DNA from 2 places in the Agarivorans sp. QJM3NY_33 genome. Region 2 is predicted to be linked to the other one. Evidence: predicted binding sites of a transcription regulator. Region 2 holds the regulator's gene; the other holds the start of a gene.

Region 1 (4,119 bases), 890 kb from region 2:
GTGCTCAAATTTACAAAAGGAAGCTTAGGCTTCCTTTTGTGTTTTTGGGACTGCAGCGCCCTCTAACCAAGCCGTTGAGGTAGACCTTCAGTCGGCGCCTAAAAGCTTTAACAGTTTGTTGTTTAACATGTCTCATCTTCATTTGATTGATTTTTCATGAACCATCATTGATGTCGCAAGGTATGCCATTCGGTTTACTTCCAAAAATGCTTTTAAGTTGAACCTCAAGTCGCTGGTGATTGGTCACGGCTTTGTTGATGCATCATGTTATCGGTGACATTTGCTTGCTGTGGCTTATCTAAAGTAAGCGCAAAGCACAGACATTGATATCAGCCTTTGCTTACTTTGAACACCTACCTCATTGAAGCACCGTTATTTGCGATTTGTATTTGGTTAGTTTTTAGCGATTTAGCTATTTAAATGCGTATGAGTAATGCTCACATCGTCATCAATCGATTTCACTTCGATCGGGTTTGTCGGGTTTGGTAAATGATGTTTTGAAGTTTATTGTGTCATCTGATGTTCTCGGGGGCTTTGGTTTGACCATTTGATTGAAAACAGTGCAGCAAGATATATCGCCTGATGTGTTGTTTATGCGGTGTTCTTCGGTTCGCTTGCTGGTTCAGAAAGAATTGTGCTCGCTGCATTTTTGGACGTATATCTATCAAAAATACAGCGAACTGTTCGAAAGCTGTACGAACAAAAGAAAACTGGCAAAAAAGGTTTGACTATATTTTTGGAAGCAGTAATATCTGCATCCGAAATCGCGGTGAGGTGGCCGAGTGGCCGAAGGCGCTCCCCTGCTAAGGGAGTATAGGGTTTGTAGCCCTATCGAGGGTTCGAATCCCTCCCTCACCGCCATCGATTTCAACGCGCGTGTAGCTCAGCTGGATAGAGTACCTGGCTACGAACCAGGCGGTCGGAGGTTCGAATCCTTCCACGCGCGCCATATTTAAAGTAGAATGATTTCGGTCGTTCTTATATAAACAGTTTTTTTGTGCGCGTGTAGCTCAGCTGGATAGAGTACCTGGCTACGAACCAGGCGGTCGGAGGTTCGAATCCTTCCACGCGCGCCATTATTTTAAAAGCTCATAGTTCATGTGAGCTTTTTTTATTCAAGTGTTTCTGTGCGCGTGTAGCTCAGCTGGATAGAGTACCTGGCTACGAACCAGGCGGTCGGAGGTTCGAATCCTTCCACGCGCGCCATTATTTACAATAGAATGAGTGATCATTCTTATATTGCAGTGTTTTTGCGCGCGTGTAGCTCAGCTGGATAGAGTACCTGGCTACGAACCAGGCGGTCGGAGGTTCGAATCCTTCCACGCGCGCCATTCTTCTTAAAATCAGTGTTATGCTGATTTTGTTGGAGTGAAATCGTGGTGAGGTGGCCGAGTGGCCGAAGGCGCTCCCCTGCTAAGGGAGTATAGGGTTTGTAGCCCTATCGAGGGTTCGAATCCCTCCCTCACCGCCATCGATTTCAACGCGCGTGTAGCTCAGCTGGATAGAGTACCTGGCTACGAACCAGGCGGTCGGAGGTTCGAATCCTTCCACGCGCGCCATTCTTTAAGAGGCTCACCATTAATGTGAGTTTTTTATTCAAGTGTTATCTGTGCGCGTGTAGCTCAGCTGGATAGAGTACCTGGCTACGAACCAGGCGGTCGGAGGTTCGAATCCTTCCACGCGCGCCATCTCCTTTCTATGACTTCTCTTTTGTTTACTGCTCTAAAGCGGTTTCGATGCGCTTATGCTCTTACAAATATTGTATTTGCGCTCAGCTAATCATCATCGACATTCGATGAATGACATCGATATTTAGAATTGTTATTGGTTGATCGATAGCTTTGAATCTGCGCGCAGACGGCGGCCTCTTCAATGAGTTGATTCATTTTTGTTGCGTTTTGCTTAAAAGCCAAGTCCCTCACTATTATTTGATATTAATTTGTCGAAGCTGGCTTCATAGCTATCATTGATAGCGCGCTAAGGTTTTTAAATTAGGGTATTTTTTTAGCCTTTAGTGATACCTGCTTGTGAATAATTTGATGGTTTATAGGGGACATTTTTATATTACGAAGTTAGGATCTCTAGTTGAAATTGGTATTCATCTCTTATTCAGCTTCATTTTGTAACTGTTGTGATCCTGCAGGCTTCTTTTAGTTTAGCTAAGCTGGTAAATTAGCTTATAAATCGGACAATAATCTGTATCGCGATGAATGTTAACAGCTTGTTAATATATAGCTTATTTAGCCTTGTCAGGTTTCGCCGTCACTAGATTATGAATTTTCCTATTGATAAAATAAAATTAACAATACTAATATTTTGAATATTTATTCAAATTCCAGTTTGATTTTTGTCAGTTTGCATGTAATTCTTACGGCAATCTTAAAGGATGTGGATTAATAATATGATAGATATGACCGAGCTGTTGTTGGAAGCAGCCACACTTATGGGGATCGGGATGGTCGCCGTGTTTGCTTTCCTATCGTTGCTTATTTTAGCCGTTTTAGGTCTTGCCAAATTAGCTCCGCCATTGATCGAACCAACCAAGCCTAGTCACTCGTCTTCTACTTCGACTAAACAAGCCAATAATACCGCCGTTGTTGCTGCGATCTCTGCAGCGGTTCAACAGTACCGGAAGGCTCAATAACTAAAGGGGATTTAACGCAATGTCTAAACCACTTGCTTTAACCGATGTTGTGCTACGTGATGCGCACCAATCATTGCTAGCAACCCGTCTTCGTATTGAAGATATGTTGCCCATTGCTGAGCAATTAGACCAAATTGGTTATTGGTCTCTGGAGACATGGGGTGGGGCGACCTTCGATGCTTGTATTCGTTATCTGGGTGAAGATCCATGGGAGCGTCTGCGAGAACTGAAAAAAGCCATGCCAAATACCAAGCAACAGATGTTGCTACGGGGACAAAATTTATTGGGTTACCGGCATTATGCTGACGATGTGGTCGAACGTTTTGTAGAGCGCGCAGTTAAAAATGGGATGGATGTTTTTCGTATCTTCGATGCGATGAACGATCCTCGTAACTTTCAAACGGCGGTAAAAGCGGCGCTTGATTGTGGGGCGCATGCCCAAGGAACGATTTCTTACACCACTAGTCCGATTCACTCTATCGAAAACTGGGTTGATTTGGCGAAGCGTTTGGAAGACCTTGGTTGTCATTCGATTGCAATTAAGGATATGTCTGGCCTACTTAAGCCTTATGAAGCTGAGGCATTAATTAAACGTCTGAAAGCCGATACTGACGTAGAGATAGCTTTGCATTGTCATGCGACCACGGGTTTAAGTCTACCGACTCATATGAAGGCCATTGAAGCCGGGGTGGATATTATTGATACTGCCATTTCTTCGATGAGCTGTACCTATGGACATAGCCCAACAGAAACCATCGTGGCGATGCTAGAAGGGACTGAGCGTGACACTGGTTTAGATCTGACGAAATTGGAAGCCATTGCCGCTTACTTCCGTGAAGTTCGTAAGAAGTATGCGAAGTTTGAGGGCAGCTTGAAGGGGGTTGATTCTCGGATCCTGATTGCGCAAGTGCCTGGTGGGATGCTGACGAACATGGAAGGCCAACTGAAAGAGCAGGGTGCGGCCGATAAAATGGACCAAGTACTGGCAGAGATCCCTAAAGTTCGTAAAGATTTAGGTTATATCCCGCTAGTCACGCCAACCTCACAAATTGTGGGCACGCAAGCGGTGATTAATGTGCTTACCGGGGAGCGCTATAAAACCATTACCAAAGAGACGGCTGGTATTTTAACTGGTCATTACGGTAAAGCTCCCGGCGAACTCAATAGTGAACTACAAAAACGAGTGCTTGATGGCGAACAAGCCATTACTTGTCGTCCAGCTGATTTACTCGAAGCTGAAATGGAACGTTTAGAGTCTGAAATAAAACAACATTCAGCAGACAAAGGCTTTAAGCTGGCAGATGCGGTGATTGACGACGCTTTAACTTATGCCTTATTCCCACAAATCGGCTTGAAATTTCTGGAGAATCGTGGCGATGCATCCGCTTTTGAGCCGATGCCTAGCGCCGATGACGTTAAGCCCGCGCCCGCGGTTGCTGTTAAGCAAGGTTCTGTCGAGACTTATTCGGTACGGG
Region 2 (4,119 bases):
GTTCAGGGTTTGCTTCCACGCAGACCCCCCAAGCCAGCATATCCCCCCATAAAAATTGATAGGCAGGAATTGCAACTTTTTCGGCGCGAGCCTCAATATCTTCGACCAACTGACAATCATCGGCTTTAACGCGAGCCAGATGCTGATTTTTATTAATCCAAGAAATCAGCTCCCCTTGTTTATAAAGCTGAACCGCGTCAATATCAGAAGGGCTAGTGTACTCTGTGGAATCAACTATTTGAGTTGGTGCAGCAGTTTGCTCGGATTCAGCATCCACCGACAAGGGCTCGATAGGTTCAGCCAAAACCGGAGTCGTTAAGCTCGCCAACAGTAACAATGGGGGAAGATACTTGTTCATTTGCCGTTCCTATACCGTTCACCTCTAGGCTATCGGCACTTTGAAACAAAACTAAAGCGACTTTTCAAATACAAAAAAGGAGTGCAAGCACTCCTTGACCTGAATTCGCTAAGATTAACTCACAAATTCAATTCCTTTATCGATATCACCATGTAAGGTATCTAACATGCCATCGATAGCTGATTTTTCAAAGCTGCTAATTTCACCATAAGGTAAAATTTCAACCACGCCTTGCGGACCTAAGCGAACTGGTTGAGCAAAGAACTGAGCGTGCTCACTGCCGCCATCAACATAGGCACATTCAATCACGTCTTCACCTTGCGCAGCTTTCACTAAAGAGAGACAAAAACGTGCTGCGGCCTGCCCCATCGAAAGCGTAGCACTGCCACCACCAGCTTTGGCTTCCACGACTTCGGTGCCCGCATTTTGAATTCGCGTGGTCATGGCAGCGATTTCATCATCGCTAAATTCAATACCGTCTAGTTGCGATAGCAAAGGTAAAATTGTCACCCCGCTGTGACCACCAATCACATTAAGTTTTATATCTGCAGGGTTGAGGCCTCTGGCTTCCGCAATAAAAGTTTCTGAGCGGATCACATCGAGGGTTGTCACCCCAAAAAGTTTACTCTTATTGTAAACACCCGCCTTTTTTAGTACTTCCGCGGCAATAGGCACAGTCGTATTGACAGGGTTGGTGATAATACCAATACACGCGCTTGGGCAAGTCGCGGCAACTTTTTCAATTAAATTTTTAACAATACCTGCATTAATGTTAAATAAATCAGAGCGATCCATTCCAGGTTTACGCGCCACACCCGCTGAAATTAATACAATGTCAGCACCTTCCAAGGCAGGTGTCGGGTCTTCTCCTGCAAATCCTTGTATTGCGACTTGAGTCGGGATATGGCTCAAATCAACCGCAACCCCAGGAGTAACAGGAGCGATATCATAAAGTGAAAGTTCAGAACCCGCAGGTAATTGAGTTTTTAATAGTAATGAAAGGGCTTGACCTATTCCGCCAGCGGCACCTAATACGGCTACTTTCATCCAACTTCTCCATGCTTTTTTATTGTGGTAGAGGGGTAATCTTTAAAGACACACACAAGATAGCGGAATCTATAAAGAAATACAATTTAGCAACATTTTTAAAGCAACTATAAAACACTAAAAGACCGACTCAATCACACTTTAACAACTCGTTTTAGACCTTGGTCTAACTGTATTTGCTACTTAAAATAAGCTTGGTAGATAGCCTGATACTCGCCATTACTTTTTAACACTTTCAATGCATCGTTAATTTTCTGGAGTAAACGCTGATCTTGTTTCGACACAGCAATACCTAAACCACTTGCTGGATAAGTTCTATCAGTTTGGAGCACATATTGTGGGTGTTTTACTAACCAATAATGCGCCGCAGCAGAATCCAGCAGCACAGCATCAATACGATCTTGCAGCAAATCCTGCAAAGCCAATTGATAACTAGGGTAAGAAATAGAGAATATGGCTTTACGTTGGCGACGCAAGAAACGCTGGAAACTGGAACCATTCTGTACTGCAACCACCGACTGAGATGTGAGCTTATACTCAGCTTTGGTAATATAGACTGCGATATTGTCAAAATAAGCGTGGCTAAAATTCACTAAACGCTGGCGAGGCTCAGTAATATCCAAGGCTGAAATCGCAAAATCATAGTGCCCGACCGCCACACTGCCCAATAGACTATCGAAGGGTTGGTGATAAAACTGACACTCTCTTTTCATCTGCATACAGAGGGCCTTCGCGAGATCGATATCAAAACCCACCAGCTGCTTATTTTGGTCAAACGACTCAAAAGGCGGATATGAAGCTTCGGTGACAACCCGTAATGGTAGCTCCTCTGCCTGAGCAAAATGTATCAATATTAAGGATAGAAATAACAAAAATTTGCAGCGCATAAGTGATTACTCATCATGTCTTTACAACTATGATAATGCAGCTTTGCTCACTCGAACAACTCATAGCGAGAACTTCACTACCGAATAGTGTGCCAAACTATGCATTTATATGCACAAAAGGGGAATAAAGTTGATATAAGAGTTAAAGTTGGCGACAATAACTGCGGATTTATAAGCTCGGATCACCGATGAAATATAGCGATAAACAAGAACAGTTAATAAAAGCCTTTAAATCACTGTTAAAAGAAGAACGATTTGGTTCGCAAGCTGAAATCGTTACCGCCTTGCAGGAGCAAGGTTTTGAAAACATTAACCAATCTAAAGTCTCACGAATGTTGAGCAAATTTGGGGCGGTTCGCACCCGCAATGCCAAGATGGAAATGGTTTACTGTTTACCTGCCGAATTGGGGGTCCCGACCGTTTCTAGCCAACTTAAAATCTTGGTTTTAGAAATGGACTTCAACGATGCACTAATTGTCATTCATACCAGCCCAGGGGCTGCACAATTAATTGCTCGCCTATTGGATTCTTTAGGTAAGGCCGAAGGGATCCTTGGCACCATTGCCGGAGACGATACCATTTTTATCACCCCTACCCGTCAAATTGACATTGCTGACGTATTTCAATCAGTCAAAGAACTATTCGAAATCAGTTAGCACCTAATGGCCCCTTCCCCAAACTAAGCTTTGGGGAAGACAAAAGCCGCTAAATGTTCCACCGATAACCAAACTTTAACCCCAGGTTCAGCCTGCCAATGATCGCGCATGCGAGCATGTAAAACCTGCTCTGGTAGCGCGGCTAATCGCAGCCTAAAATGGGTTTCGTTACCCATGGGATGAACTGAAATGATAGTTGCTTCAATCATCTCACTATTTTCGAGTTGATGAACCATGACATCTTTGGCCCGCACGATCACTTCAACTGCTTGCTCGTCGGCAAATTGCTCTGCCGCAAATGAGCCCAGAGCCGTCACCACTTTTCCTTGCCGCACCTTGGAGGAAAATCGATTACTCGGGCCAAATAAAGCGGCAACAAAAGCATTCTTTGGCTGATTGTAGAGTTGTTGTGGCGTGTCATCTTGAATGATTTTACCCTGCTCCATCACGACAATTCGATCGGCAATAAACATTGCCTCGAAAGGATCATGGGTGACCATTAACGCCGGCGTATCACTCTTCTTTAAAATATCGAGGGTTTCTTCTCGCACCTGTTGACGTAAATGCTCATCTAAGGCCGAGAATGGTTCGTCAAGTAGCAGCGTACTTGGCTCAGGAGCAAGCGCCCGAAGTAAGGCGACACGTTGCTGCTGACCTCCGGATAAAGTGTGTGGGAAGCGCTCCAGCAAACCGTTCATGCCCATGTTTGCTAAGCTATCTTGAACCCATTGACGTCGTTGCGGTAGGTCTTGACGAGTAGCGAAACCATATTCAATATTAGCGCGAACAGTCATGTGCGGAAAGAGCGCGTAGTCTTGGAACATCATGCCTATCGCACGTTGCTCAGGAGGCAGATGAATCCCTTTAGCGGGCGCTGCCACTAATTTTTGTTGCAAATAAAGCTCACCGCTTTGCAAACGTTCTAAACCTGCAATCAATCTTAGTAAGGTGGTTTTTCCACAACCTGATGGCCCAAGTAAGGCAACAATTTGGTGGCTATCCACCGTTAAACTAACATCTTTTAGTGCTTGCTGCTTACCGTAGTAATGATTAACTTGGCGTAACTCTATACTCATGGAGGCTAAACTTCCTTATCGACGAGGCTCTGATAAACCAATATTGCGACTCATGATGATCACCGGAATAATACCAGCCAGCAAAATGGTGAGTG

What was found. The regulator ArgR, encoded in region 2, controls arginine synthesis, uptake and breakdown. The targets are predictions, from matches to a motif close to ANTGAATANNTATTCANT.
Region 1: ACRRSY_RS14645 (OadG family transporter subunit) is a predicted target of ArgR. The motif match lies at 2,316-2,333, and genes of this name have one in related genera.

Annotation. Positions count from the first base shown of each region.
Region 1 covers NZ_CP194039.2:3,261,006-3,265,124, reverse strand. Annotated here, with positions in the region: tRNA gene ACRRSY_RS14685 (tRNA-Ser) at 769-861, shown strand; tRNA gene ACRRSY_RS14680 (tRNA-Arg) at 873-949, shown strand; tRNA gene ACRRSY_RS14675 (tRNA-Arg) at 1,000-1,076, shown strand; tRNA gene ACRRSY_RS14670 (tRNA-Arg) at 1,130-1,206, shown strand; tRNA gene ACRRSY_RS14665 (tRNA-Arg) at 1,255-1,331, shown strand; tRNA gene ACRRSY_RS14660 (tRNA-Ser) at 1,379-1,471, shown strand; tRNA gene ACRRSY_RS14655 (tRNA-Arg) at 1,483-1,559, shown strand; tRNA gene ACRRSY_RS14650 (tRNA-Arg) at 1,612-1,688, shown strand; gene ACRRSY_RS14645 (OadG family transporter subunit) at 2,402-2,644, shown strand; gene oadA (sodium-extruding oxaloacetate decarboxylase subunit alpha) at 2,664-4,119, shown strand, end outside.
Region 2 covers NZ_CP194039.2:4,153,600-4,157,718, forward strand. Annotated here, with positions in the region: gene ACRRSY_RS18590 (tetratricopeptide repeat protein) at 1-358, opposite strand, end outside; gene mdh (malate dehydrogenase) at 473-1,405, opposite strand; gene ACRRSY_RS18600 (transporter substrate-binding domain-containing protein) at 1,585-2,292, opposite strand; gene argR (transcriptional regulator ArgR) at 2,481-2,948, shown strand; gene ACRRSY_RS18610 (ABC transporter ATP-binding protein) at 2,972-4,024, opposite strand; gene ACRRSY_RS18615 (ABC transporter permease) at 4,040-4,119, opposite strand, start outside.